Regions from separate parts of the Erwinia tasmaniensis Et1/99 genome, predicted to be linked through region 2. Evidence: predicted binding sites of a transcription regulator. Region 2 holds the regulator's gene; each other region holds the start of a gene.

Region 1 (7,678 bases), 1.1 Mb from region 2:
CAGCGACCTGGAGCGCCAGAACGCGCGTGAGGCGATTGGCGATCAGACGATCAAAACGCGCAACCAGGGACGGATGGTCACCGGCATGGACGTGGTGGTCACCACGCTGAACGGCCTGCTGATTGTCAGTACGACCGGGCTGGCGCTGTGGCTGTGGACACAGTCGCTGCTGAGCGTGGGGGCCATTGCGCTGGCCACTGGGCTGGTGATCCGCATCGTCAATATGTCCGGCTGGATTATGTGGGTGGTGAACGGCATTTTCGAGAATATCGGCATGGTGCAGGACGGCCTGAAAACCATTGCCCAACCGGTTAACGTCAGTGATAAAGATCAGGCCCCGGCGCTGCGGGTGGAGAAGGGCGAGATCCATTTTGACGCCGTTGACTTCAACTACGGCGGCGAGCGTACGGTGATCGACAACCTACAGCTGACCATCCGGCCCGGCGAAAAAATTGGGCTGATTGGCCCTTCCGGCGCCGGGAAATCGACGCTGGTTAATCTGCTGCTGCGGCTTTATGACCTGAACGGCGGGCGTATTACCATCGACGGGCAGAACATTGCCGACGTCAGCCAGGAGAGCCTGCGTGCGCAGATTGGCATGATCACTCAGGATACCTCGCTGTTGCACCGCTCAATTCGTGACAACCTGCTGTATGGCCGCCCGAACGCCAGCGAAGACGAGTTACAGCAGGCGATCCACCGGGCGAAAGCGGATGAGTTTATTCCGCTGCTGTCCGACCCGCAGGGGCGTACCGGGCTGGACGCCCATGTGGGTGAGCGCGGGGTGAAGCTCTCCGGCGGGCAGCGCCAGCGTATCGCCATTGCGCGCGTGCTGCTGAAAGATGCCCCGATTCTGATCATGGATGAGGCCACGTCGGCGCTGGATTCTGAAGTGGAGGCGGCGATCCAGGAGAGCCTGGAAAACCTGATGGGCGACAAAACGGTGATCGCCATTGCCCACCGCCTCTCCACTATCGCCCGCATGGACAGGCTGGTGGTGCTGGAGCAGGGCCGGATTGCCGAAATCGGCACCCACAGTGAACTGCTGGCGCACGGCGGGCTGTATGCGCGCCTGTGGCGGCACCAAACCGGGGGATTTGTCGGCGAGGCGTTATGACCCGGCCCGGCTGGCTGGGCATGGCTTGATTTTATGGTGTTGAGAGACGATAGGGCAGCGCTTCACGCGCCTCAACGGCCCAGGCACGGATGCCGTCGCGCTCCTGGTGCAGAAAGCGGGCGACCGCGTCGTGCAGGCCCGGATGGCGCAGCAGATGCCAGGATTCGGTCAGAACCGGCTCGAAGCCACGGATCAGCTTATGTTCACCCTGTGCTCCGGCATCGAAACGCGCCAGTCCGTGCGCTATGGCATATTCCATACCCTGGTAAAAACAGGTCTCAAAATGCAGGCGGTTGTACTCTTCCAGGCATCCCCAGTAGCGGCCATAGAAGGTCTCGCCGTCTACCAGGCTGAAAGCCATCGCCAGCGTATGGCCCTGTCGGCTGGCGATAACCACGCGGATGGCGGCGGGCATCCGCTCTGCCAGTAAACTGAAGAACAGCCGGGTGAGATAGGGCTGGCGGCCGCGCACACGGTAGGTATTGGCGTAGCAGGTATAGATAAAGTCCCACTGCGCTTCGCTCAGTTCCGCGCCCTGATACCAGATAAACTCCACGCCCTGGCCCGCTACCAGCTGGCGCTCTTTGCGTAGCTGCTTGCGCTTGCGCGAGGTGAGGGTATCAAGAAAGTCCTGAAAGTCGCGGTAGCCGGGGTTGTGCCAGTGGTACTGGCAGCCAAGACGCAGCAGCCAGCGTTGATCCTGCTGCAACAGCGGGTGCATGCGCCGATCGCTGAAGTTTATATGCGCACTGTGCAGCTGCCCTGCATCCAGAAAGCCGGGCAGCGCCCGCAACAGCCGTGCGGCGGCGGCATCATCGCCCAGCAGCCGTGCGCCGCTCACCGGACTGAAAGGAACCGCCGACAGCCATTTCGGATAATAAGGCAGTCCGGCGCGCTGGCAGGCTTCCGCCCAGCCCTGATCGAACACGTACTCGCCCATCGAATGGCTTTTCGCGTAGCCGGGCAGCGCCGCGCGCGGAGCGCCATCTTCAATCCACAGCAGGTGCTGCGGCAGCCAGCCGCTGGCGCGGCTCACCGAGCCGCTCTCCTCCAGCGCATTAAGAAAAGCATGACGCAGGAAGGGCTGCTCGTTGGGGGTCAGAGCATCCCACTGGCTGGCCGGAATATCGGCCAACCGGGTCAGGAGAGTCAGGGACATCGGTGTGCTCCGCATCGATTACAGTGAAACGCTACGTTGAACGTTTTTAGCCCGGCGATCAATCGGTTCTGCACCGCACGTGGGTAAAGAGACCTCATTCTCATTCTCATTATCATTTGGCTTTGCTATTCTTTGCCCCTTCAGGCGCGTGGTACGACGTGCGGGGTTTCCAGGTTTATAAGGCGGAATGATGGCAGATGTTCAGGAGTATCGCTTATTCAACGTAGTGCTGGCGCGTAAGCAGGTACTTTCTCCTTCGATGCTGTGCTGTGTGTTCAGCGGTGATGACGTGCGCCAGATGAAGATGGAGGCACCAGACCAGCGTATCAAGCTGCTGTTCCCATCGCGCAACGGCACGCCTTCGGCGCTGTGTGGCATAAAATCCTGGTGGGAAACCGTCTGTGCCATGCCGACAGAACTCCGCCCGATTGCGCGAACCTACACCCTGCGCCACGTCAATGCGCAGGCCGGCGAGTTTGAAGTGGAGTTCGTCATGCACGGAACGGATGGGCCGGCGTCTGCGTGGGCGCTGGCGGCGCAGCCGGGCGATCCTTTACAGATTATCGCGCCAAACGGTGCCTGTACCACCGACAGCGGCGGCTACGAGTGGAACCCGCACCGCGACGTTGAGCGGGCGCTGGTGGTGGCTGATGAAACCGCATTTCCGGCGGCAAAGGCCATCCTCGAACAGCTGGCGCAATGGCGCAATCCGCCGCCGCTGCAAATGTTTCTTGAGCTGCCGAAACGCGCTGACTGTATCGATCTGAGTCAATATCGCTTTGCCGATATTCACTGGCTGCCGCGCGACGAGAGCGGCGCGGCGCACGGTGAAGCGATGCTGAATGCGGTCAGGCAGCATGTGGTACTGCCAGCGGCGGCGATGGAGCGTCAGGAGCTGTCAGAGGGCGATGAGGGCGACCTGCTGTGGGATCGTGCTGCCGGGGCCGATACCTGTTTTCACGGCTGGGTGGCCGCCGAGTCCAGCGCGGTGAAACAGGTACGGCGCTATCTGATTGGCGAGCGCGGCCTGTCTTCTGAATGTATTAGCTTTATGGCTTACTGGAGCCGCGGCCCCCGGCGCAAATGCTAACTAAGGTTCCATCAATAGCGGGCAGGCGTTTTTCAACGTGTTGTAGAACCAGGTTTTGGCGGTGATATCGCCAATTTCAGGGTGGCCGTAGAGATAAACCTCAAGATTGGGCAGTTCGAAGGGCAGTTCGACGATGCGGCCATTGCCGCGCGCGGCGTAGACCTTCGCCGCGCTGAAAGGCAGCAACACCAGCAGTTCGCTGCTGGCTATCAGTTCGCCCAGCGCCGCAAAGTGCGGCACTTCCAGGGCAATACGGCGTTCGAAGCCGTACTCTTTAATCCGCTCTTCCACCATATAATGCCCGCTGCTGGCAGACACCATAATGTGCTGCTCATTCAGCCAGGCGGGCAGCGTCAGGGTGTCGCCAATACGCGGATGCTGGTTGTTCAGCAGGCAGACGTAGCGCTCATCCATAATGCGATCGCGCTGTGCCAGCGAAATGCGCTCGTTGCGGCTACATAGCGCGGCATCGATATGGCCTGTCAGCAGCCATTCATCCATTTTGTGCATTTCTACCGGGATCACTTCCAGACGCACGTTGGGGGCTACGGTGCGCAGGTGCTTCACCAGCCGGGGCAACAGCAAAAGCTCGCCGAGATCGGAAAGGGCGAGGCGAAATCTGTGAAAGGATGTTTCCGGGGAAAAGCTACGCGTGTCCGCGACCGCTTTTTCAATCCCGCTAATTGATTTCTTAAAGACTTCATACAGCTGGTTGGCGGTCGGAGTGGGCAGCATCCCTTTACGACTGCGTTTAAACAGTTCGTTATCTGTCTCAACCCGCAGCCGGGCTAAGGCGTAGCTGGCGGAAGGCTGGGTGATAAACAGTCGTGCGGCGGCCCCGCTGACGCTGCGGGTTTCGTAAATCGCGATAAACACCCGTACCAGATTGAGATCCATCATTACTGACATATAGTTCCAGTCTATTAGAGGAGATTAATATTATCTATTTGAACTATTTTAAACACTCTAATAACATCCATTCCACGTTTTATTGATATCTTATGGCTTTCTTTTAACTCAAAACTTAATTCAATAAAATCAACATAATAAAGCACATTTTTACATTTAAATCAGGGAAAGGATGGGGAATACCCATATCGCGGAGCAGTAAAATGAAAAACGAAATTGTTGATGTCATCGTCGACTGGATCGAATGCCATATCGAAGAAGGGCTGAATATTGAAGCGGTTGCGGCAAAATCGGGCTATTCGAAATGGCATTTGCAGCGTGCTTTTAAGGCGCAAAAGGGGATCACGCTGGCGACCTTTATTCGTGGACGCCGTCTTGAGCAGGCCGCGCAAAGCCTGGTGAATTCAACCAAAAGTATTATGGCTATCTCAACCGAGCTCGGCTTCTCTTCCCAGCAGTGTTTCCAGCGCGTCTTCAAAAAACACTTCCACATTACGCCGCGCGATTACCGCATCCGGCATCGCCAATATCACTGAGTTGAATGGCAAAAACAGTGCCAGACGGGGGAAAGCCACATCAGGTACGTTTATTCCCCAACCAGTGTTATCACTCTGTCTGCCGAGGCTATTGTCGTTTCACGGTGAGCGATGATAATCCGCGTAATGCTGAGGCTTTTGATGGCCTGATTCACTGCATCCTCACTTTCCTTGTCCAGCGCGCTGGTTGCCTCATCCAGAAACAGGATCCCAGGTTTTTTGTAAAGTGCCCGTGCAATGAACAGGCGTTGCTTCTGGCCGCCGGATAAGCCTTCCCCCAGTTCACCGATAAACGTTTCATATCCCATTGGCATGTGCATGATGACCTCATGCAGGTAGCTGATCCTGGCACACTCCTGCATCCACTCTTCATCCATCTCATCCGTAAAACCGCATATATTATCCCGCACAGAACCGGAGAATAGCCTGTCGTCCTGCATCACACAGGCGATCATCTTGTGATAGTTATTGATACCCAATTGCTGAATATCAGTACCGTTTACCTTGATTTCGCCGCCATCTGGCGTAAATAACCCACACAATACCTTCATTAGTGTGGTTTTCCCCACCCCGGACGGCCCGACGATAGCCACGTTTTCACCCGGTGCAATGGCGGTGTTCAGATCGCTGAAAACGGCGGGCGACTGGCTGTCATAACGGAACATCAGCGCGCGCGTAGTCAGCGAAGCCGGCTTCAGTTCGGCCTTGTAGGGAAGGTCGGGTTTGCGCATCTCCGGCGGATGCAGGGCGATATCGGCAATACGTTCGTTGTGCAGGCTCATCATGCGCAACCGCAGCAAAAACTCTGTCAGTGAACCGATCCGGTCAGAGAACTGCCCACGGAAAGCGCCAAATGCGACGAACATACCCATAGTCATCTGATTGTCGATCACCAGGCTGATGCCGAGCCACAGGATCACCACCTGATCACAGGCTGCGAAAAAAGTGTTGATACCACCAAACAGCATATCCATTTTGTTGACCCGGATATCGGTATTAACACTGTCGATTTCAAGATTAAGCCAGTGCGTACTTCGGCGTTCCGCCATGCCCTGCATCTTGATCGTGGCGATGCCGTACAGTGTTTCCATAAAATACGAACTGGCCCGGGCACTCCTCACCAGCGACTCCTCGGACAGTTGCCGATAATAACTGTAGGTCAGCAGGCGCAACAGCACGTACAGGGCGGTAAAGGCGACCACTATTCCGCTCAGCCAGCCTCCATAGAGAACCATCATTACCAGCACGCCGATAACCATGATGCTGTCCATGATGGCGCCGACGATGCTGTTGGTGAACGTACTGCGAAGCGCATCCAACGAACCGAAGCGCGACTGGATGTCACCCAGCTTTCGCCGTTCAAAATAGGCCAGCGGCAGACGTAGCAGGTGGTTAAACAGTCCCGACTGCCACTGAACTTTGATCAATGTCGACATCACCAGAGAAGACCAGGCGCGCACCATGCTGACAGCCACCCGCAGCAGGATGAACATCATTAATCCGGCACAGATCAGGGTCAGCAGGCCGCGATCGCCGGAAGGCAGCGCATGATCCATCACCAGTTGTGTGCCGATCGGCATCACCAGATTAATGGCTTCGATCACCAGTGACAGACAAAATATTTTGCCGAGCACACCTTTCAGGCCGTGCACACTGCCAATCAGCGTACGCAGGCTTAAGCGGCTACGCAGGGTGTCGGCGGTGAAATCGCTGCCTGGCCATGACTCGAGCGCCACGCCAGTAAAGCTTTGCGACAGTTCGGCTTGACTCACAATCCGACGCCCGCGAGCCGGGTCGTGCAGTACCACCCCGTTGCGCCTGATGCTTACCAGCACCACAAAATGGTTGAAGTTCCAGTGCAGTATGCAGGGAAGTTTAAGTGCGCCGAGATCGCCGAGATCCAGTGACAGCGGGCGCGTGACCAGACCCATCCGATCGGCGATACCGATTAGGCCGGACAGCGTAGTGCCACGCGTCGACAGACAAAACTGTCGACGTAATGCGATCAGATCGACGTTTTTGCCAAAGTGTCCGCAGATCATCGCGAGGCAGGCCAGTCCGCACTCCGAAGATTCGGTTTGATGGATCAACGGGACGCGGCGACGTAAGCGCATGTCCAGTTGGTCAATCAATGTTTTTAAGCGGAGCTTACTCATTCACCAGCCCCTGCGCGCTGTGTTTCATATCGTAGAACGGCGACAACATCCATTGATAGATTTTCCTTTTTTCAAGAAACAGGGTGCTATGCGCCTTCATGCCATTTTCCAGGCTCAGGTGCTTACCGCCGTACGCAACGCTCTGCTTTTCCGGCCTGACGATCACCTTGTAGTAGGGGATGGCAGCCGTCGGTGCGTCCCTGGGCGCGCCCTGCCAGGTCATCATCTCCTGCGGTGAGGCTGGCGTTTTTGATATGACGGATACGGTACCGGCGAACTGGCCGAATTTCTCTGCCGGGAAAGCTTCATAGCGAATATTGACCCGATCGCCCGCGTTGATGTAGGGGATGGCGTCATTAGGTACCCAGAGGATCAGGGAGTAATGGTCCACGTTGTGCGGGGTGAGCTGCAGCAGGCTGTCGCCCGCATTGACCATTTGCCCGACCGTGACGCTGAGTGAATCGATGCGGCCATCGGTCAGCACACGCACGATGATCGCGCCGTCTGCATCGATGTTAAGCAGCTCTTTCTGTCGTTCGTAACGCTGCAGCTCCATCTGGTAAATTTGATTGTCATAGTCGGCTGCCTTGATGTGGATCTGGCTTTCCAGCGCGGTGATCTGTCGTGCATTTTGCTCGTTTTGTCCGGACAGACCCAGTAGGCTATTTTGCTGCTGGTAATACAGCGCCACCTGATTGGTCAGCTGATCCT
Region 2 (7,678 bases):
ATGCAGCGATTTAATTTGCGATACAAATTTATTGTTTTTAGACTCAGCTTTGTTTTTTGTATAGCAAAAATGGTTATTTAAACACACAGCAATCAATGCGTTTTTTTGTCGCCTGAATCAAGCAGGCAACCGGGGGGAAAAGTGAATATTCTGGGATTCTTTCAACGATTGGGGCGGTCACTACAGCTGCCGATAGCGGTGCTGCCAGTGGCCGCGCTGATGTTACGTTTTGGTCAACCTGACTTACTCAATATGTCATTTATCGCCCAGGGCGGCGGGGCGATTTTCGATAATCTTCCGCTTATCTTTGCCATCGGCGTGGCCTCAACCTGGTCTAAAGATAACGCCGGAGCCGCCGCGCTGGCGGGGGCCGTGGGCTACTTCATTATGACGAAAGCGATGGTGACGATCAGCCCGACCGTTAATATGGGCGTTTTAGCGGGAATTATCACCGGCCTGATTGCCGGTATGACTTACAACCGCTGGGCTGACATTAAACTCCCTGATTTTCTTAGCTTCTTCGGCGGCAAACGCTTTGTGCCGATCGCTACCGGCTTCTTCTGTCTGGTGCTGGCTGCGGTATTTGGCTACGTCTGGCCTCCGGTTCAGGCGGCTATCCATGCCGGCGGTGAGTGGATTGTGTCAGAGGGCGCGTTGGGTGCCGGTATTTTCGGCCTGGTGAACCGTCTTCTGATCCCAACCGGTTTGCACCAGGTGCTGAATACTATCGCCTGGTTCCAGATTGGTGAGTTTACCAATGCCGCCGGTGCGGTATTCCACGGCGATATCAACCGCTTCTATGCCGGTGACGGCACGGCGGGAATGTTTATGTCCGGCTTCTTCCCTATCATGATGTTTGGCCTGCCGGGCGCAGCGCTGGCGATGTACCTTGCGGCGCCTAAGGCCCGCCGCCCGATGGTCGGCGGCATGCTGCTTTCCGTAGCGGTGACGGCGTTTTTGACGGGGGTAACCGAACCGCTGGAATTCCTGTTTATGTTCCTGGCTCCGGTGCTATACCTGCTCCATGCCCTGTTAACCGGCGTCAGTCTGTTTGTGGCAACCGCGCTGGGCATTCATGCCGGGTTCTCCTTCTCGGCGGGCGCCATTGATTACGCGTTAATGTATAAACTGCCTGCAGCGAGCCATAATGTCTGGCTGCTGCTGGTCATGGGCCTGATTGCTTTCGCCGTCTACTTTGTCCTGTTCAGTACGGTTATTCGCATCTTTAACCTGAAAACGCCGGGGCGCGACGATGCTTCTGAACAGCAGGTGAATCAAAAAGGGGCCAACAGTAATACCGAAGAAGGACTGAGCCAGCTTTCACGCCAGTATATTGGTGCGATCGGCGGTTCAGATAACCTCAACGTCATCGATGCCTGTATTACCCGTCTGCGCCTGTCTGTAAAAGATGCGGCACGCGTGGATGATGCCGCCTGCAAAAAGTTGGGGGCTTCGGGCGTGGTGAAGCTGAACAAGCAGACGATTCAGGTCATCGTTGGCGCGAAGGCTGAATCGATAGCCGAAGAGATGAAAAAGCAGATCGCCCAGGGGGCGGTGGCGGCGACCGGTGGTGACGTGTCCGCACGGAGCACGCCACAGGCGGTGCCGAATAGCACCAAAGGTATTGTTGGGGTGCTGGTGGCTCCGGTCAGCGGAACGGTTGTGGCTATCGATCGGGTGCCGGATGAAGCTTTTGCCAGCAGGGCCGTCGGCGATGGGTTGGCAATTCAGCCAACCAGCAGCACCGTTGTTGCGCCGGCATCCGGCACCCTGGTGAAGATCTTTAATACCAACCATGCTTTCTGCCTGGAAACGGAGAACGGCGTTGAGGTGGTGGTGCACATGGGCCTGGATACCGTGGCGCTGAAGGGGCAAGGTTTTACTCGTCTGGCGGAAGAGGGCGCAGAGGTTGTGGCCGGGCAGCCGATATTGGAAATGGACCTGGCGTTTCTTAACGAGCATGCGCGCTCGATGATCAGTCCGATCGTGGTCAGCAACATTGATGATTTTACCGGATTAACGCTGCTTGCCGGTGAAACAACGATCGCCGGAGAAACCCGTTTATATGAAATTAATGGATAAGCCGCGCGGGCAAGGTTAATGTTGCAGGGCGGGGATCACAATCCCCGCCCTTTTTTTATGGGATCCCCGCAACAAACGGTTGTTTCACCTCCCCGCTTTGTGGATCATACCCAGCTATTTATTGCTAATTTACGCCATGTATCATTGAGGAAAATTGAGATGAGTGAGGCTGAAGCCCGCCCAACTAACTTTATTCGTCAGATTATCGACGAAGACCTGGAGAACGGTAAGCACAGCATGGTGCACACTCGCTTCCCGCCGGAGCCAAACGGCTACCTGCATATCGGCCATGCGAAGTCGATCTGCCTGAATTTCGGTATTGCGCAGGACTACAAGGGACAGTGTAATCTGCGTTTTGACGATACCAATCCGGTGAAAGAAGATCTGGAGTTTGTTGAGTCTATCAAGCGTGATGTGCAGTGGCTCGGTTTCCAGTGGAGCGGTGAAGTACGATACTCATCTGACTATTTCGAGCAGTTGCACAACTATGCGGTAGAACTGATCGGTAAAGGCCTGGCCTACGTTGACGAACTGTCGCCGGAGCAGATCCGCGAATATCGAGGCAGCCTGACGTCAGCGGGTAAAAATAGCCCTTACCGCGACCGTAGCGTGGCGGAGAATCTTGAACTGTTCGCGAAAATGCGTAACGGTGAGTTTGCCGAAGGCACCGCCTGCCTGCGTGCCAAAATCGATATGGCTTCCAACTTTATCGTGCTGCGCGATCCGGTTATCTACCGTATCAAGTTTGCAGATCACCACCAGACCGGCAACAGGTGGTGCATCTACCCAATGTATGACTTTACCCACTGCATATCCGATGCGCTTGAGGGGATCACGCACTCGCTGTGTACTCTGGAATTCCAGGATAACCGCCGCCTGTATGACTGGGTGCTGGATAACATCACCATCCCGGTGCATCCGCGCCAGTATGAGTTTTCACGCCTGAACCTTGAATACGCCATCATGTCCAAGCGCAAGCTGAACCTGCTGGTGACGGAAAAGGTGGTTGAAGGGTGGGACGATCCGCGCATGCTGACCGTGTCCGGCCTGCGCCGTCGTGGCTACAGCGCGGGGTCTATTCGTGAGTTCTGCCGCCGCATCGGCGTGACAAAACAGGACAACATCGTGGAAATGGCGGCGCTTGAAAGCTGCATCCGTGACGATCTGAACGAAAACGCACCGCGCGCGATGGCGGTACTGGATGCGGTCAAAGTGGTGATTGAAAATCTGCCTGCTCATCATGAGCAAACGATCTGCATGCCGAATCACCCAAACAGGCCGGAGATGGGCACGCGTCAGGTGCCGTTTAGCCGCGAGATTTACATCGATCGTGCCGACTTCCGCGAAGAGGCGAACAAGCATTATAAGCGTCTGGTTCTGGGTAAAGAGGTGCGGTTACGTAACGCTTACGTGATCAAAGCCGAGCGCATAGCGAAGGACGAAGAGGGGAATATCACCTGCCTGTTCTGCTCCTGCGATATTGATACCCTGAGCAAAGATCCGGCCGACGGGCGCAAAGTGAAGGGCGTCATCCACTGGGTGTCAGCAGAGCACGCGTTGCTGGCAGAATTTCGTCTGTACGATCGTCTGTTCAGCGTGCCCAACCCGGCGGCGGCGGAGGATTTCCTCACGACCATCAACCCGGAATCGTTGGTTATCCGCCAGGGCTTTGTTGAACCGGGCATGCAGCAGGCTTTGGCGTCTGCGCCTTATCAGTTTGAGCGTGAAGGTTACTTCTGCGCTGACAGCGTTTATTCCACCTCGAATAAGCTGGTGTTTAACCGCACCGTGGGGCTGCGCGATACCTGGGCTAAAAACGGCGAGTAGGCCGGATTTTATAAATGAAAAGGGCGATGATTCGCCCTTTTTTTTCAGCCGTTTCTGATGATTTCTTTATCGTTATTGTCTTTTTTTCAACACATTGGACTGAGGGTATGACATGTCGGAATTAATTGACCAGGCCAGTAACAGCGTCATCGTGCTGCATCAGATTATCGCGGACGTATTCAATGGTGACGGCAGCAAAATTCCGCAGCTGCTTGGTCATTTTTCGCCAGAGTTCACTATGGTGACGCCGACCGGAAAAATGCTTTCGCTGGATGAGGTTGGCGCGCTTTTTGCGCAACTGACCGGGGGACGAAAGGGCGTTGCTATCACCATTGAGCGCTGCCAGCTTATCGCCCGGTTCGGCCAGCGGGCGGTCATTCAGTATCACGAGCGACAGCAGCAGGGGAACCGCTGCACCGATCGTATTGCACTCGCGGTGATTGATTGCGCCTGCAATCCGCCGCGCTGGCACTATTTACAAGAAACGATGGTTGTAAGTTAATTACTGTACTAGTTCAATAGTGTTATTGCAGGTAAACTATGCGGCGTTAATGCCGTTTAGCCAGTGGAATATCCCGGCGAAGGCGTTTTTATTCTGTTTTTCGCTAAGGATTTGCTATGGACGCGCCTGCTTCTGCTGCTCTACCCTCCACGCTGTGGGGAACCCTGATCATCGGCGGCACCATTATTGGTGCCGGCATGTTTTCTCTACCGGTGGTGATGTCCGGAGCCTGGTTTGCCTGGTCATCCGTGATGTTAATCGTCACCTGGTTCTGCATGTTGCTATCCGGGCTGCTCTATCTTGAAGCCAGCCTGCACTATCCTGCCGGAGCCAGTTTTAATACCGTCACCCGCGATCTGTTGGGACGCGGCTGGAATGCCTTCAACGGGCTTTCGGTGGTATTTGTCCTTAGCATCCTGACCTATGCTTATATCTCTGCCAGCGGTGCGATAATTCAGCACAGCCTGAATCAGCTCAATGTGGGAATATCGGCACGCGTAGCGGGGCTGTTATTCACGCTGCTTGTTGCGCTATTTATCTGGCTGGGAACCGCGGTAGTGAGCCGCATGGCGCTTATTTTTCTTGGCGCGAAGGTGATCACTTTTCTGACCATCTTCGGCGGTTTGCTATGGCATATCCAACCCGCCAATCTGTTGGACAGCGGCGCGGGTGAGAGTCACTATCTGCGCTACCTGTGGATAGTGGTGCCATTTTGCCTTGCCTCTTTTGGCTATCACGGCAATATTGCCGGGCTGATTGGCTACTATGGCAAGGATGCTGGCCGTATTAGCCGCTGCCTGATCTACGGAACGCTGCTGGCACTGGTGATTTACTTTGTCTGGATCATTGGCACGATGGGCAATATTCCGCGTGCTGAATTTAAGGCGATCGCCGCGCAGGGTGGCAATATTGATGTGCTGGTCTCAGCGCTGTCAGGCGTGTTACAGAGCCGCAATCTGAACCTGCTGCTGGATATTTTTTCTAATTTTGCCGTAGCCTGCTCATTTCTTGGCGTCAGCCTCGGCTTCTTTGATTATCTTGCCGATCTGTTCCGAATGGATAATTCAGCGAGCGGGCGGCTGAAAACCACGGTTCTGACGTTTATTCTGCCGCTGACGGCTGCGATGATCTGGCCGAACGGCTTTCTGCTGGCCATCGGCTATGCCGGGCTGGCGGCAACCGTGTGGGCGGTGATCACGCCGGCACTGCTTGCCCTGCGGGCGCGTCAGCGTTTTGTTAGCGCATCATGGCGGGTAAGGGGAGGCGTGTTACCTGTAGTGCTGGTACTGGCGTTCGGGGCCTTAAATGCGGTGGTCTCAATACTGTCCTACGGTGGATGGCTACCGGCTTATACCCAGTAACAGGAAAAAAAACGGTGGCACAGAGGCCACCGTTTTAACATTTGAAAGCATGATTACTTGTCGTGTAGGGTCTCGTCTTCACGACAGTCGCCCAAAGCACAGTGCCCATACAGATAAAGGCTGTGGTTACTCAATTTGATGCCGTGACGCGTGGCGATATCGCGCTGACGCGACTCAATGGATTCGTCGCTAAACTCAATGACCTTGCCGCAGTCCAGGCAAATCAGATGATCGTGGTGCTGTTGCTGCGTCAATTCGAAAACGGATTTCCCGCCTTCAAAATTGTGGCGGGTCACGATCCCCGCGTCGTCGAACTGGTTCAGCACGCGGTAAACCGTGGCCAGACCAATTTCTTCGCCCATGTCGATCAGGCGTTTATACAAGTCTTCCGCACTGACGTGATGGCCTTCGGGTTCCTGAAGCACTTCCAGAATTTTCAGTCGGGGAAGCGTGACTTTCAGGCCGGCCTTCTTTAATGCGGTGTTGTTGTCAGTCATGCGGATTTTGTCCTGTTACTTTGCTCGTCACTTAGTGGCCGTAAGGCCCTGAACATCGGTCGACGCTAAAGCGGAATGAAAGTCAGTATAGAACTGATACGTCGAAATGAAAACCAAAATGGGGGCCAGAACCGCTGACAAAGGTGAGAATAAAATTCTTTACCGTCAGGGGAGTTAGCGCCCGGATAGTGCAAAGTTAACATTTCGAACTGCCACTGCCGATCTTCCTTTAGCCGACGGGGGTCGTCAAAAACGAGACGGGCGCTTAGAGAGCCGATAACCGATAGGGGTATTATACCGTTTCGCAGGTGAAAGGTACAAATTTGAATCTATTGCTTCTATAGCAAAAACCGTTGACCCGGCGGGGAGCGTCCCACGCCGGGTCAACGGTTCAGGCTTCGATGATTTCTTGCAGCTGAAGTTCATCAAAAATTTGCTTAACCCACCGATCGACGCGTTGGTTGGTGAGCTCAGGCTGCCTGTCTTCATCGATAGCAAGACCGAGGAAGTGGTTATCGTCCGCCATACCTTTAGAGGCATCGAAAGTGTAACCTTCGGTTGGCCAGTGACCGACGATGACCGCCCCTTTTGGCTCGATGATATCGCGAATGGTGCCCATGGCGTCACAGAAGTACTCTGAATAGTCTTCCTGATCGCCGCAGCCAAACAGGGCAACCAGCTTGCCGTTAAAATCGACTTCGGCCAGGGTGGGGAAAAAGTCATCCCAGTCGCACTGGGCTTCGCCGTAATACCAGGTCGGGATGCCCAGCAGCAAAATATCAAAGGCTTCAAGATCTTCTTTGCTGCTCTTGGCAATATCATGAACTTCTGCAACGTCCTTACCCAGCTGCTTCTGGATCATCTTTGCAATATTTTCTGTATTACCTGTGTCGCTGCCAAAGAAAATGCCGACAAGTGCCATGAGTTTAATAACCTCTTGAATCTTAATGATATGGTGACTGCTGAATGACAATCAGATAAGCATAATGATAGCAGACTGACGTGAGCGGATAAATCTGTAAATACCGCAACATTTGTTGCTGAGTGCTAAGTACGCCAGCGTTCAGCTCTGATGGTGTTGCAACTGCTGAAGCAGCATCTCTTCAATCAGTTCGCTGCGGCTCATGTTGCGCTCTTCGGCCAGCTGGTTCAGCACTTCGACCGCATCGCTGTTCATTTTGAGTTCGACACGCTTTAGCCCGCGTACCTTATCGCGTTTAAGCTGATTGCGTTTATTGATACGCAGCTGTTGATCACGCGTTAGCGGATTTGTTTTAGGTCGTCCCGGCCGACGTTCATCTGCAAACAGATCGAGCGTTGTGCGGTCCGTGTTCTCTTTTGCCATAGGGATCGTAATACTGAAAGGCTGTATTTCTGGTGAATAAGTCCGTCATGCCGCCTGAAAAATC
Region 3 (7,678 bases), 760 kb from region 2:
TTCAGCGTGTAGTTCGCAATAGTGCTAAGCCGTGGCGTCAGCTGATTATGCGCTTCCAGCTCAATACCCTGTGAATGTACTTTTCCGGCAGGATCATAATAAGAACCGACAACAACACGGTTACCGACATCTTTCTGCGTCAGATCGTAGACGGCGACGGAATACAGGTCTGAAGTGCCGACAGGCTGATATTTCACCCCGGCCTCGTACTGCTCAGAGGTGGTCGGTTTCAGCACATTGCCATCCTGTCCTGGAAGAGACTGCGGCGTAATCGCCTGGCTGTAGCTGGCATAAGGGGAAATACCGTTGTCAAACGCATACAGCAGGGCCGCGCGGCCGCCGATGTGATCGTCCTGACGACGGAATTTGGTCCCTGCATCAATGTTATCGGTCTGGGAAACGATGCGATCGTAGCGCCCGGAGAGATCCAGGTGCCATTTATCCCACGTCATTTCGTCCTGTAGATAAACCCCGGTCTGGTAGTAACGGCGCTGCGACCTTTCGAAGGTATAATTGCCATTATTGCCAACCGCCTGGCCGGTGAGGGCATTGAGCTGGCTGGCAATACCACTGGCATCACTCAGGTCGTTTTTGTACTGGTGATATTCGGCCCCCAGCACCACTTTGTGACCCACTTCAGCGGTGGCGAAATCGGCCTCCAGCTGGTTATCGATAGCAAAGGTATCCAGCGACGATCGCGATCCTGAATAGTAACGATTCAACAGATCGGGGTTCTTTTTGTCCCAGCCAATCTGATACACCTGATCAAGATCGACGTTAGAGTGCGAATAGCTGGCGTTGGAGCGAACCGCCCAGGTCTCGTTAAAGCGATGGGAGAATTGAGCGCTATAAATTTGCTCCCGGCGCTTGAATTGATCCAGCGAGCTGTCGCCGTCATAAAAGCCGGTACTCAGCTTTCTGCCGTCGTGCGCGGTAATGCTGCCCTCACCCGGCACCGCACTGTGGTAACCGCCGGAAGGATCTTTTTGCAGGTAGGCTCGCAGCAGCAGTGACGTATCCTCGTCCGGCTGCCACAGCAGAGACGGGGAAATCGCGTATTTCTCTTCGCGGGTATGATCGTACTGGGTATCACTGTTACGCGTAATACCCGTCAGGCGAAACGCCCATTGATCGTTAATCGCATTGGTATAATCAAACGCGGCACCGCTGGTGTTATTGCTGCCGCCCGTGAGGCGGAAATGGCCTTCCGGGGTAAACTGCGGACGTTTAGAGGTTTCCATTACCAGCCCACCCGGTACGGTCTGACCATACAAAGCGGACGAAGGGCCTTTGATCACGTCGATCCGGTCGAGGAACCAGGGATCGACCTGCAACACATTGTAGCTGCCCGGATCGCTCATCAGGCGCAGGCCATCGAGGAATATGTTGTCGACGTCACCGCCGTGGAACCCGCGCAGCGAAACCGTATCATAACGCGTGGCCGCGCCGGCGAAATTGGTGAAGGCTCCGGCGGTATAGTTCAGCGCCTGGTTGACGTCCATCGCCCCCTGATCTTCCATCTGCTGACGAGTGACCACGGAAATTGACTGCCCGGTCGTGATCAGCGGGCGATCCGTCTTGGTCGCGCCATTGCTGACCTTCGCCGTATAGCCTTCAGTCGGTGTGCTGGAGGTTTCTTCAGGTTTCGCGGTAACCACCAGCGTGTCTGCAGCATAGCTGATACCCGGCGTAGCAAGTGCTATGCCGCAGAGCAGCACAGAACGCTTGAGGCTGAAAGGCATTCTCATTTCAATTCCCTTACAAAAATTGGACTCGTTACTCTTGTTTCGCGGATGGATCCAGAGCAGAAAGGCACGCGCAATCGGAATGTAACCAATTTCGCTATGTAAATGAGAATTATTATCTTTTTTTGTATCGTTTTTCAAGCGATAAGATTATTTATCTTAAATAATAATAGGGATGTAAAAACCAAGGGTAATCAGCGGTTTTCTGCATTCAGCGCCGACGTGAAGCCGGGAAAATAAAGGGGACGGTGGTTTTCACGCCTCGACACATGCGCCGTTTAGCCATAATCAAAAGCGGAAAAGACCGGTATCTTTGACTTCAACGCCCGGACTCGCCTTTTTCACGGCGGCAAGGAAATCAAGGAAGTGACGATTAAAAAACGTCAGGTTATGAATCAGCCTTATCTCTTTTTCTGCCCCCTGTAGGCGGTAACGTACTGACCACACTCTTCGATTGTTTATTCTGGTGTTTTCCGGCCTGACTCTGACGATATCGAACAGTGCAACCTTAAGAATTTCCTTTTTTTTTCGTACCTGAATGAGAGATTCGTCATCGAAAAAATAATCGTCGCTGTAAATACCCAGGCTACTGAAGAAAAATGGCCTGGTGGATATTTTTTTCATGCCTTCATTTTCAAGATCGGACGCCTTATCGCCGCGACACCAATAATAAAGAAACCAGATCGTCAGGGGGGCCATCAAGATTGCCAGCAGATTTGAAAGCCAAGAGTGAGCTTCGTGCATTGCAAATCATTCCATTATTGATTAAGGATTTTAAGCCAATCATACCGGGCATGCCCGGCATCGGACAACGCTGGAAAGTGGCTCTCCAACCCAATTGAAATGAAAACCATTATCATTTATCCTCGGTTGGTAAATTTTCCGCCATAAAGTGTAACCTCCTATGTCAACCAGTGTGATGCAGCCCCCTGTAGACAGCTTTTCCACACTCTACCAGACGCACCACCGCTGGCTGAAGTCATGGCTACAGCATAAGCTCGGCTCGACATCGGACGCGGAAGACCTGGCACAGGATACCTTTATGCGCGTGCTGCTTGGCGGCAGCGCCACGGAGATCCGTGAACCTAAATCGTTTCTCTGCACCCTGGCCCGGCGGGTGATGGTGGACTTCTGGCGCCGCAATGCGTTGGAGCAGGCGTGGAAAGACGTTCTGGAGAAGCTGCCGGAACAGCAGCTGCCGTCACCGGAAATACAGCACCTGCTGCTGGAAACCCTGCAACAGATTGACGCCATGCTCAACGGGTTGGGTGACAAGGTACGCTGCGCCTTTTTACTCTCCCAGCTGGAGGGGCTGACCTACGCGCAGATAGCCGTGCAGCTGGGCGTGTCGGTGAGTTCGGTGAAAAAATATATGGCGAAAGCGACGGAACACTGCCTGCTGTTCCGTCTGCTGCAAGAGCTGGAATAATGAGCGCCAGGATCACTGAACAGCAGCGTCAGGCGCTGAAAATGGCGGCCAGCTGGTTTGCCACCCTGTGCGCCGGTGACGCCACGTCACAGCAGCATGCCCGCTGGCAGCAGTGGCATCAGCAGCATGAAGTGCATCGCTGGGCCTGGCAGCGGGTAGAATCTCTGCAAAGCCAGCTGCAAAAAATGCCGGAAGATATAGGTTACCGCGCATTGAATCAGGCGCATCTGCACGCTCAGCAGACCCGGCGGCGTGTGCTGAAAAGCATGCTGCTACTGCTGGGCGTCGGCGGCAGCTGGCAGCTGTGGCGTTCCCCAACCGCGGTTGGCCTGCGCGCTGACTATCACACCACGACCGGTGAAACGCTGCGCCTGACGCTACAGGACGGGTCAACGCTGATGCTCAACACCGCCAGCGCCGTGCAGGTGAGTTACAGCAACAGCCAGCGGCTGATCCGTTTAATGCAGGGCGAAATTGCCATTACCACCGCCCCCGATGCACAGGCCCGGCCATTTCTGGTCGCCACCGGCCAGGGCATGCTGCGCGCGCTGGGTACCGAGTTTAGCGTGCGTCAGTGGGAAGAAATGAGCGGGCTGGCGGTGCAACAGCACGCGGTGGAAGTGACGTTAAACGACCGCCCCAGCGAACCATACAGGGTGGATCAGGGGCAGATGCTGCGCTTTAGCCAGCATCATTTCGAACCGGTAAAGCCGCTGAATGACACCAGCTTTAGCTGGACCCAGGGGGTACTGAGCGTCAGCAACCGTCGGCTGGCCGAGGTACTCGACGAGGTGGGCCGCTATCGTCCCGGACGGTTGGATTGTGCTGATGATGCGGCTGACCTGCGCGTTAGCGGAACCTGGCCGTTGCAGGATACCGACCGCCTGCTGGCGGTTTTAGCCCAGACGTTACCTATCCAAATCCACACCTTTAGTCGTTACTGGGTTCGCGTCAGCAAAAAAAATAAATAAAAATGATAAAAGTTCTCATTGCGATTATCCCTTTTCACCTCCTCATTCGACTTCTTAGACAGAGAACATAAACATCCTGTAAATGGAGATCGTCATGTCTGATTCCCGCGCACGTCTGCCGCGCGTTTTTAACAAAACAGCACCTTTGGCTTTGGCTATGCACTGCACATTTGTACTGCCCGTCCTGTTTACCCCGGCCCTGGCGGCGGCGGTGAGCCAGAACGCGGTGGCCAACTACCGGATCGCGCCCGGCGATCTGGACAGTGCGCTCAATCAGTTTGCCACCGCCTCCGGCATCGCCCTTTCGGTCGATGCCTCTGTCACCCAGGGCAAAACCAGCCCAGGCTTGAACGGTAACTACCCGATCGACCAGGGACTGAACGCCCTGCTTAGTGGCAGTGGGCTACAGGCGAAATCACTGGGAAACAATGCGTTTACGCTGGAGAAGCTGCCGGCCGCCACCGATACTGATACGCTGACGGTAGTGGGCGACTGGCTGGCCGATGCGCGGGAAAACGATGTCTTCGAGCATGCCGGTGCACGCGACGTGCTGCGCCGGGAAGATTTTATCAAAACCGGTGCCACTAACGCGCGTGAGGCGCTAAACCGCATTCCCGGCGTAAACGCGCCGGAAAATAACGGTACCGGCAGCCATGATATGGCAATGAACTTTGGTATTCGCGGCCTGAACCCGCGTCTTGCCAGCCGCTCTACCGTTCTGATGGACGGTATTCCGGTGCCGTTTGCGCCATACGGCCAGCCACAGCTGTCCCTTGCCCCGGTGTCATTAGGCAATATGGAAGCGATAGACGTGGTGCGCGGCGGCGGCGCGGTACGCTATGGGCCGCAAAGCGTTGGCGGCGTGGTCAATTTTGTCACCCGCGCCATCCCGAAGGATTTTGCGATTGAGGCGGGGATGGAGGGGTTACTGTCCCCTCCTTCCAGCCAGAACGATCCCAAAGGCAGCGGCAACCTGCTGATTGGTGGCACCGCTGACAACGGTCTCGGCGCTGCGCTGCTTTACTCCGGCACACGCGGCAGCGACTGGCGCGAACACAGCTCGACAAAAATCGATGATGTGATGCTGAAAACCCGCTACGCGCCGAACGAGGTGCACACCTTCAGCAGCTTACTGCAGTATTATGAAGGTCGTGCGCAGATGCCGGGTGGCCTGTCGCGGGCGAAATATGATGCCGACCGCTTCCAGTCAACCCGCCCTTATGATGAGTTCTGGGGCCGTCGCCAGCTGGCCAGTTTTGGCTATCAGTTCCAGCCTGATACCCAGCACAAATTCAATATTCTGACTTTCTACACCAACACGTTACGCAGCGGGTATCTGGATCAGGGCAAAAACCTGACCCTTTCACCGCGCGAATACTGGGTGCGTGGCGTCGAACCGCGCTACAGTCAGAGCTTCACCTGGGGAGAAACCGCTCACGAGGTCGGCGTCGGTTACCGCTATGTCAGTGAGTCTACCCACGAGCTGCGCTATACCAGTAAGGCCAGCAGCGGCAGATTGCCAACCGGCAACAGCCCGTACGATCGTGATACGCAGTCCGGCACCGAGGCTCACGCCTGGTACATTGACGACCGTATCGACGTGGGCAACTGGACGCTGACGCCAGGCATGCGCTATGAGCATATTCAGTCTTACCAGAACAACTTTATTAAGGGTGAAAAGCAGGAAATTGGCTACAACGCCCCGCTGCCCGCGCTCAACGTGCTCTACCATCTGAATGACGAATGGAATCTGTATGCCAATACCGAAGGCTCCTTCGGCACCGTGCAGTACAGCCAGATAGGTAAAGCGGTCAGCAGCGGCAGCGTGGAGCCGGAAAAAGCACGTACCTGGGAACTGGGTACCCGATTTGATAATCAGGTACTTCAGGCCGAAGCCGGGCTGTTCTTAATCAACTTCAGCAACCAGTATGACTCCAATCAGGTCACCGACAGCGTGACGGCACGCGGAAAAACCCGTCATACCGGGCTGGAGAGCAAGGTGCGCTACGATCTTGGAGATTTCTCCCCAGCGCTTGAGAACCTGTCGGTTTCAGCCAGCTATGCCTACGTCAATGCGGTTATCCGCGAACAGGGCGACTACCACGGCAACCAGGTGCCGTTCTCACCGAAACACAAAGGCACGGTGGGCATGGATTATCGCACCGGCAGCTGGACCCTTAATCTTAACGGTGAATACCAGTCGTCGCAGTTCGCCGACAACGCCAATACCGTTAAGGAAAGCGCCGATGGCAGTACCGGCCGCATTCCGGGCTTTATGCTGTGGGGCGCACGCGCTAACTACGATTTCGGGCCGCAGTATGCCAACCTGAATATGGCCGTTGGCGTGAAAAACCTCTTCGACCATGAGTACTTCACCCGCGCCTACGACGACAACAACAAAGGGATCTATGCCGGGCAGCCGCGCACGGTTTACCTGCAAGGCTCACTGAAGTTCTGATATCTTACGTGCTTGCGGGCTGCCTCTGGCGGCCCGCTTTGCTGTTTTTATCACCTGGAGGGATCATGTTGACACGTTTTATCCTCGTCCTGCTTAGCGTTCTGCTGCCGGGGCTTTCCATCGCGCAGGCGGTGACCGTTCAGGACAGTAACGGAAGCTTTACTCTCGAACATCCACCGGCCCGCGTTGTGGTGCTGGAACTCTCCTTTGTCGATGCGCTGGCCGCCGTCGGCGTCAGTCCGACGGGCGTAGCGGACGACAATGACCCGAAACGCGTTCTGCCTGCCGTACGCGAACATCTTAAGCCGTGGCAATCGGTCGGCACCCGCGCCCAGCCCTCACTGGAAACGATTGCCGCGTTAAAACCGGATCTGATTATTGCCGACAGCGCACGCCACCAGGGCATTTATCGCCAGCTGTCCAGCATTGCTCCGACCCTGATGCTGAAATCACGCAATGAAACTTACGCAGAAAACCTGCAATCGGCGGCGATAATAGGCAAAGTGCTGGGAAAAGACACGGAAATGCAGCAGCGCCTGGCCCTGCACCACCAGCGGATGGAGCAATTTTCCAGCCAGCTGCCCAAGGGGGTGAAGGTGGTGTTTGGCACCTCGCGCGAACAGCAGTTCAACCTGCACAGCAGCGCATCCTATACCGGCAGCGTGCTGACGGCGCTGGGCATGGCGGTGTCTGCGCCGATCAATCAGGCAGAACTCTCCAATATCAGCCTTGAGCAGCTGCTGGCGATCAACCCTGACTGGCTGATCGTGGCCCACTACCGGCAGCAAAGCATCATACGCGACTGGCAGCAGGACCCACTTTGGCAGATGCTGACGGCGGCGCAGCATAACCAGGTGGCGGCGGTTGACAGCAACAGCTGGGCGCGGATGCGCGGGATATTTGCCGCCGAGCAGATTGCATCAGACCTGGTGGCCATCATTCATCATCGGCCTCTGACGCCCGCACAATGATGTCCGGCCGACCGCTTATCGCCTGGAGTTTGCCGCTGGTCCTGCTGGCCGGGGTATTCTGGCTGTCACTGTTCAGCTGGTCGCAGGTGCCGATAGCGCCCTGG
Region 4 (7,678 bases), 660 kb from region 2:
CTTTCACAAGCTTAAGCAAGGCAGTGGTGTTAACTTCGAGTTATCACTAAGTGATAGTGAGCTGAATGAAAAAATCGATAGTCTGATAAAAGGTCTTTTAAACATCTTATGCCCGAATACGCTGGAGAAAACCAATGAGCTATATCAGTACCATCTGCTGTCACTGATAGATACTCACATTCAGGACCGTCATGGTGATTTGAAAAATAAAATGACCAGTGGCTATCTTTCACAAGCTAAAAAACGAATTTCTTTTTTACCTGTTCTTGATATCTTGAGAAAAAAACTGGTTGAGCAAAACTTAGCACACTGGCAGTTACTTTGTAAAAAAAATATATACCTTGCATACAATGGATATTCGGAAATACTGCAAAACTTGCTTAATAATCAAAATGCGTCTGATGAAGAAATAAAGCAGTGTAGACTTGAGGTAGATGCTCTCGAACATTATTTTTCTCTTATAAAAGAGAGGTTTCTGGATAAAGGAAAAGCAATAGAGTTGTTGGAAAGGCTACATTTTAACAGAAGTAATCCAACATATCCGCGAGACTCAAATTTTTATCACTACATATCAGAAATGAACTATTTGCATAGTAATTTTTTCAGTTTCCTTGTGGAGTTAAATGTTCGTGGAGATAACCCCATATTGTTTACTACTTCAACGGATCAAATCTACCATGCCAGCGCTGTCAGACTCTGCAAAAGAGTACGGGGCAATATCTCTACAGAGCTAAACAAATTCAGAATGGGTATAGAAGACCACAGCGGAATGATTTCCCTGGGGGTTAGCCATATCATTCTTGATTGTGAAGAGGCAGATGGTCAAACGGCGATGTTAAAGAAAATAATTGATGTCTCGAATGTTATTGATAAAGAGTGTGACGACAGTAACAGTATTAGTTCAGGCAAGAGTATTTTTCTTATTCATCGCGATACAGCAAGAGATAATTTGAATGAATAACGTTTTTGAATCATTTTTATTTAAGCTCCTTGACAAAGAAGAGTGGGCGCTGGCAAAGATTGATAATATCACCTGTCGTGACTTTACCACCGCTGCTGTTTTAGCCAGGAAAGGTGGCCGGGGTGACTTCTTTATGTTTGTATCTATTCCGCAAGAAGAAATGCAACATATTAATAAAGTCATTCAAATAGAGCTTCTGGGCGGCGTGAAGACGGCTTTTTTGTCGCCAGAATCTGATGTTCAATTGCATATCAGTCTCGAAGAAGAATATGCTAACTATAAAAATAAAATAACGCTAACTCATGAGTTTAATCAAGACACTAACCTGATTATCTTATCCCCCTGCGGCAATAACGATACGGAAGCCTTACGCCATATTGTTGAGATAGAAGAGAACGAGTTTTTTTTCAAAAAACACGTAATAAGAATGAGCCCTGGGTTGTCAGTCTTTTTAGCAGAGCTTTCACAGCTTAGTGATTCTGATAAGGTGATAAACGACCTCAATCATGCCGTTAATGATGATGCGGCGTATAAAGATTTTATTTCTGGTAAGAGGAGCAAAAAAGATACGCGCTTTATCTGTGCCGCACATCTGTTTGAAAAACTGCCATTTCTGAATTTAAAAATAAAAGAGAGTCGCCGGCAGCCATTAATTGATAAGATAAAAAAAGAGCTGGAGAAAAAAGAAGTTGATTATGATTTTGTAGAGCGAATTTTGCAAATGAATACTGACGATGAGATGTTCAGCGCTGACTACGAGAAATGGAAATCTGAGGTACTGAATGAAAAGTAAAAACAAAAAAAACCTATTAAATAACTTCAGAATAGGAAGGATCAGGCTCACCAACTTCAAATCATTTTCAGAACCGCTTGAACTTAACTTTGGCGACCATCAGCTTATCATTCTCGATGGGCCTAACGGTTTTGGTAAAACCACGATTTTTGACGCCATTGAAATTTCCATGACGGGAAAATTGCTAAGGGTGCGAGATAGTGATGGTAAGGTTAAAGATAAGCACCTGCTGATTAATAATTTATCTTCTTATGCGGAAATTTATCTTGAACTTCTGGACTTCAGCGGAGCAGGGCATTTAGTGATACATACCCATATTTGTGATTACAGAGGTGCTGCCAAAGATTACGATAAGAATATTGTGCGAAAAATACTTTATTACTGGCCTTTCGATGACACCGCTAATAAAGTCTTTACCACGCCATTAAATATCAGCAAATTGCAGGATATGTTGAGTTATCCAGCTATTGACTCCATGTTTACTATATTAAATTATATCCAGCAGGAAGAAGCGCTGCATTATCTGCGGGATGACCAAAAAAAACGCTACGAAAAAATTCAGCATCTTATCGGTAAAGCCGAAGGCGTAGAGGATTCTGCCAGGCTTAAAAAATTTTCAGACGAACTCAAAAAAGACATTAACAGTGAACAAGCGAGTCTTGATGAGCTGAACTCAACGTTAATTTCGCTTGAGAAGGCATCAACTGAATTATCAGCAGATGACCCGCATAGCGAGATCGTCACATTATCAGGCTCCACCATTCCGGCAGTATCAATTGATGACAGCAGCAGCCAGCTGGAGAACTGGTTGAATGCCTTAAATAAATGCAAGGTCATCTTTGAGGATGGCGAAACGTACAATAAAATAGTACTCAAGCATGAAGTCAGTAATTGGCTGAAACCTCAATACAAAAAGCGTCTAATTAATGTACTGAACTTTTCCAGCCACTCCGCGCCAGAGAAAACGGCAGTAAAATTAAATAAGCATCTAATCAGTATCGAAAAAATAATCACCAAAAACAGATCATATCAACTGATTAGTACTGAGTACAATAACCGCAGTGCGACCACCATGATGCTGGATGAAATAAAAAAGGTGTTTTCAAATCAGTACCGGCTGCATGCTACTGCGATCGGCTTTTGGAATGGAGCTAAAAATAGCGTAGACGTGATGGGTTCGATGATAAACACCGTTATCGCCAGCAGGGAAAAATTGTACGATGATTTCCACGCTCACTGGAGTAAACAACATTCAGAGGCGCAGACCGCTGTTGAATGTCCACTATGCGGCAGCATGTTCGAAGAGTTCAGCCTGCTACGTGAGGCCTGTGAGAAACAACATAGTGACCTTGTCTCTTTGCAGGATACGGCCTCTTCAGCATTAACAGAAGCAGAAAATAATTTGTGGGAAAAAATGATTTCCCCCTTAGTCAGGCGGAGTAAAAAGCTGAATAACCGGTACCAGCGTATCGATAGAAATTATGCACAGCGCTTAGCATCCCGTAGGGTGAGTCAGGATGAAGTCGCTCTGATTGCGTCTGACAGAAAATGGTTTTCTGAGTATTATCCCTCCTATAGTCAATACATATCTCCTGATGTGATTTCCGCTGGTTACAATGATGAAGATAGCTACAACCGCTTGGTTAAAACGATGTTAAATTATGACAATGAACTGCGCTTTAATGTTGACGGTGATTATGATGAAATTCTCTCAGCTGCTACCACAGCCAGACTAAAATCTAATGAGGCAGGGCAGTGGATGGGCAGCCTGGCTGATATTGATAATGATATAAAATGCATCAATAATGTGATAACTCTGAAGAAAAACAATAATTATCTGACTGCGAAAGCCAGTGTTGATGGTTCCCACGCAAAGCTTGAAAAACTTCAGAAAATTAAGGTTAAGCTTGAATCAGCAGTGAACATCTACAAAAAAAGCATTGAAGCTGATGATAAATTGATGTCAAAAGCCGTGCGTATCCCCTTTTATATTTACAGCAGCAAGATCCTACAAACGCGCTTCAGCGGTAACTTGCCGTCCAGCGGCATTGTTTTACATAGTGCAGAGAAAGGACAAGAGAGGGGCTTTTACCGGTTTTGTGCCGAGCTAAATGATAAGCACGACGCATGGAACACCATGAGTTCGGGTCAGCTCGCTGGTGTTGTGATTGCTTTTATGTTGACCATGAACAAAGTTTACCCTTCGGGTCTGAAAACCCTGCTTATTGACGATCCGGTTCAGGCGATGGACGATATCAATATGGCCTCATTCGTGCATCTTATGCGCGGGGAATTCAGCTCTCACCAGGTTATCCTCTCAACGCATGACAGCAAAGTTGCTAACTACTTGGCTTTTAAATATCAGGCATCGAAACTGAATGCGCAGCATATCAATTTGAAGAAGATCCGCCGCAGCATTGAGCCTGCATCCTGAATCCCTATTCAACGGGGAGCATGGTTCATTCATCTCCTCGTATAAACACCTTCCCCGCCAAACTAAATATGTGCAAATGTAAATTTCTGCATGCTATTATTGATAATGATTATCATTTGTATATGATAGCGCACGTCATCCAAACTTTTGCCCCGCGAAATGTCGTTTGGGGCTTTTACTCCCGTAATGGAAGCCATGCCTGAGCCGATACCCATAATATATTCAGGTATTTACTATGTTTAATTTATCAATACGTCAGGGATTTTTGCACAGCTCAATGATGATGGGAACGCTGTTTAGCGCCGCCGCAACGTCCAGCAGCGTGATGGCACAGCAAAACGACGGGGCGCCTGGCATCCCCACCAGCCAGCAACAAAAGGCAGCGCCCGCGTCTGACGAGGCGCTGATGACGGTACTCTCTCCACCGGTCAAGAAGGTGGCCGGTAGTACCGTGAGCATCAACGCCGCCGAAATGCAGCAGCGCGGCGTTAACGATTTTGGCTCAATCATGCGCTACCAGCCGCTGATCGGCGCGGTCGGCAGCAGCGGGGGTTCCGGCAGCGGAAAAAGCGGTTTCGACCGTGCGGGCTATGCGGGCTATAACATTCGTGGCCTGGAAGGTAACCGGGTGGCGCTCGACGTCGATGGCATTCCGCAGCCGGACGCCACCGGGCGCAGCTACGCCGGTCGGGCAGGAGTGAATACCTTTGGGATCGGGCGAGATTACATCGATCCGTACCTTTACGGACGGGTGGATATTGAAGCCGGGGCCACGGCAACATCGCGTGCTAACACGGCACTCGGCGGCTCTGTATCCTTCCAGCCGAAATCAGCGGATGATTATCTGCTGCCCGGCAAACCGAGCTATTTCGGCTATCAGAGCGACTACGACTCTTCGAACCGCAGCTGGCATAGCGGCATTACCGCCGCCATGGGCGATGACACGCTGCGCGGGCTGATCGCTTACAGCCGCCGCGATGGCCAGCAAACCCGCAATAACAGCGGCGTGCTGGATGCTTATCCCGCCAACTGGCATTCTGATGCGGTACTGGCTTCGGGGATTTGGCAGCCCAACGATCAGCACCGGCTTATCGGTACGGTTGATTTTTACAGCAAGGTGAATCATACCCGCTATGACAGCTGGAACAGCAGGTCAACGGCGGTTCTGGGAGATGCTAATCAGCAAAGCAACACGCGCCGCTGGGGAGTCAGCCTGAAGGATGAATGGACGCCGGATAACAACGGGATCGATTCTCTGAGCAACAAAATCTATTTCCAGCGTACCGAAGCGCATGACAATACGCTGTCGCCGCAGGAGCCGATTTCCAGAGGCTATCAGCGCACCTATTCTGATTACAACGTGAATATATGGGGTTATGAAGCCCAGCTGGCGAAAACGCTCGGCCGCCACACTCTTTTAAGCGGCGTCAACGCCAGCGTTGCGGAGACCGAACGGCCTTTCAGGCAGTCGCCAACGCAGTCGGTAACCAAACCCCAGGCCGACAGCCGCACGCTGGCGCTGGGGGCCTTTGTACAGGACAGCATGCAGTTTGATATCGCGGGTCACGGTCTGGTTGTGGTTCCGGGGTTGCGCGTGGCTCATCAGGAAACCAAACCGCAGGATGTGGGTAATTTGGCAGCAGGCACCGCCGTGCTGACACCTGAGGTTGCGCAGTCACTTTACGGCAAGACTAACAGTGATACTCAACTGCTGCCCTCCATTAGCTTCAACTATGATCTTACCCCCGGCCTGATGACTTACCTCCAGTACAAGCGCGGTGCGCAGTTCCCAAATGCCAACCAGCTCTACGGCTCCTGGAATCTGGGGAGTAACTATATCCCCGGCGCACAATATGCTTTAGTGGGCAGTACCGAACTTGATACCGAAACCAGCAATAACGTCGAGTGGGGCGTTAAGGGGCAGGTCAGCGAAGGGGTGACGTTAAACGGCTCGCTGTTTTACAACACCTATAAGAATTTTATTGCTTATACCCGCTACACCCGCGCCCAAAGTCCTGAAAAGTTCGTGAATGTTCCATCAAACCTGGCAACGATTTACCAGGCGGAAAACCGCGATAAGGCCTACATCTGGGGCGGGGAAATCAGTACCAAAATCAATTACGGAACTTGGTTCGAAGAGGTGAATGGACTGAACACGACTTTTGCCCTTGGTTACAGCCAGGGTAAATCTAAGTCCAGCTATAGCGGTGATAAGTATGTCGACCTGGATAGCGTAGCCCCTGTTAAGGCTATCGTTGGCATGGGCTGGGACGATCCGTCGCAGCGTTTTGGCGCGGCCGTCACCGCAACCTTTGTCAAAGGCAAAAAGGCAGAGGCCACTAACCGCGAATCTTACACCAATAATGGCAGTTCCCTGACCGATCCGAGCAGCGAATATACGCGCGTTCCGGGTTACGGAGTCGTGGATCTCAGCGCATGGGTGAAAGTGAGCAAAAACGTTAAGTTAAGTGGCGGTGTTTATAATCTGACCGATCGCAAATACTGGGACTACCTTAGCAGCCGCGATCTTACAGGACAGACCGCTCGCGATCGGAACGACCGTGCATTAGCCGTGATGCCGGGCCGTCATTTCCAGCTGGGCGTTAATGTCGATTTTTGACAAGGACCATGACGTTTTTCAGGCCGCGCCACGCGCGGCTTTTTTTATTACGTTTTCTCGGTATGGCCGTCGATATGTCCGAGGTCACGCTGCGGGAAGCAAACGGCTCGCAGGCGTCGCTTGATCTCGGCGGCATCCGGGAAGCCAATATCCACTTTACGATCCCAGATAAGCTGTCGATCGACGCGTATTTCATAAATCCCGCCCGTGCCGGGGATCAGCGTCACCCCACCCAGGTCGGTGTTAAAAGTGTGCAGCAGCTCCTGGGCCATCCAGCTGGCGCGCAGCATCCAGTTGCACTGGGAGCAATAGTGAATGGTAACGGTAGGCAGAGCAGTCATCATGCTTCCTCTCGCGATCTCAACGCGCAAAAAATTATCGCTGTTGGTGCAGCTGGTATTGAAAGCCGATTGATTTAGCAGACCTGTACCGACATTCGGGCTAATCAGCAGGTGCAGCGGCAATGGCCGCTCCGGCCATAAACATTCTTACCGCGCAGGCGGTCATTTCCTGCACTCGTTTAAGGCTTAATGGCGGCGCGGTGCGCTGATAAATACGCTCTTCGATTTCTGCCGTCAGTAAGGCGAGGAATTGCAGCGCGCGGATGCGGGGATCGCCGATACGCAGCACGCCGTTATCCATCGCGGAGGAAAGCAGCCGTGCCAGTTTTTCAACGCTTTCACGCGGCCCGGATTCATAAAACAGCATACCCATTTCCGAGCGTCCGGCTTCTGCCACCACCATGCGATAGACGGACAACGCCGTATTGTCAGTGGTCATCACGTTAAGCATCTGTTCACCAAAATGCTGCAGCTTTTCTTCCAGCGTCACGTTTTGCTTTCTCGGCAAATCGAGCGCGCTGGCGGCATC

Evidence for each region. Region 2 encodes Fur, which represses iron uptake genes when iron is present. Its sites were predicted from a motif close to ATAATAATGAGAACNACTATCAA; they were not measured.
Region 1: a site for Fur is predicted at 2,370-2,392, ahead of ETA_RS17950 (siderophore-interacting protein). Genes of this name have one in related genera too.
Region 3: a site for Fur is predicted at 1,845-1,867, ahead of ETA_RS16350 (TonB-dependent siderophore receptor). Genes of this name have one in related genera too.
Region 4: a site for Fur is predicted at 4,288-4,310, ahead of ETA_RS09795 (TonB-dependent receptor domain-containing protein). Genes of this name have one in related genera too.

Annotation. Positions count from the first base shown of each region.
Region 1 covers NC_010694.1:3,728,567-3,736,244, reverse strand. Annotated here, with positions in the region: gene ETA_RS17960 (ABC transporter ATP-binding protein) at 1-1,117, shown strand, start outside; gene ETA_RS17955 (GNAT family N-acetyltransferase) at 1,149-2,276, opposite strand; gene ETA_RS17950 (siderophore-interacting protein) at 2,464-3,366, shown strand; gene ETA_RS17945 (LysR family transcriptional regulator) at 3,367-4,275, opposite strand; gene ETA_RS17940 (helix-turn-helix domain-containing protein) at 4,479-4,811, shown strand; gene ETA_RS17935 (peptidase domain-containing ABC transporter) at 4,862-6,967, opposite strand; gene ETA_RS17930 (HlyD family secretion protein) at 6,960-7,678, opposite strand, start outside.
Region 2 covers NC_010694.1:2,625,567-2,633,244, reverse strand. Annotated here, with positions in the region: gene nagE (PTS N-acetyl glucosamine transporter subunit IIABC) at 142-2,082, shown strand; gene glnS (glutamine--tRNA ligase) at 2,242-3,909, shown strand; gene ETA_RS12785 (hypothetical protein) at 4,022-4,411, shown strand; gene mtr (tryptophan permease) at 4,528-5,772, shown strand; gene fur (ferric iron uptake transcriptional regulator) at 5,826-6,269, opposite strand; gene fldA (flavodoxin FldA) at 6,661-7,191, opposite strand; gene ybfE (LexA regulated protein) at 7,333-7,614, opposite strand.
Region 3 covers NC_010694.1:3,386,508-3,394,185, forward strand. Annotated here, with positions in the region: gene ETA_RS16350 (TonB-dependent siderophore receptor) at 1-1,748, opposite strand, end outside; gene ETA_RS16355 (hypothetical protein) at 2,034-2,489, opposite strand; gene fecI (ferric citrate uptake sigma factor FecI) at 2,650-3,174, shown strand; gene fecR (ferric citrate uptake sigma factor regulator FecR) at 3,174-4,145, shown strand; gene fecA (TonB-dependent Fe(3+) dicitrate receptor FecA) at 4,240-6,603, shown strand; gene ETA_RS16375 (Fe(3+) dicitrate ABC transporter substrate-binding protein FecB) at 6,672-7,574, shown strand; gene fecC (iron-dicitrate ABC transporter permease FecC) at 7,574-7,678, shown strand, end outside.
Region 4 covers NC_010694.1:1,969,096-1,976,773, reverse strand. Annotated here, with positions in the region: gene ETA_RS09810 (ABC-three component system protein) at 1-961, shown strand, start outside; gene ETA_RS09805 (ABC-three component system middle component 1) at 954-1,754, shown strand; gene ETA_RS09800 (ATP-binding protein) at 1,744-4,188, shown strand; gene ETA_RS09795 (TonB-dependent receptor domain-containing protein) at 4,424-6,808, shown strand; gene ETA_RS09790 (SelT/SelW/SelH family protein) at 6,856-7,149, opposite strand; gene ETA_RS09785 (TetR/AcrR family transcriptional regulator) at 7,250-7,678, opposite strand, start outside.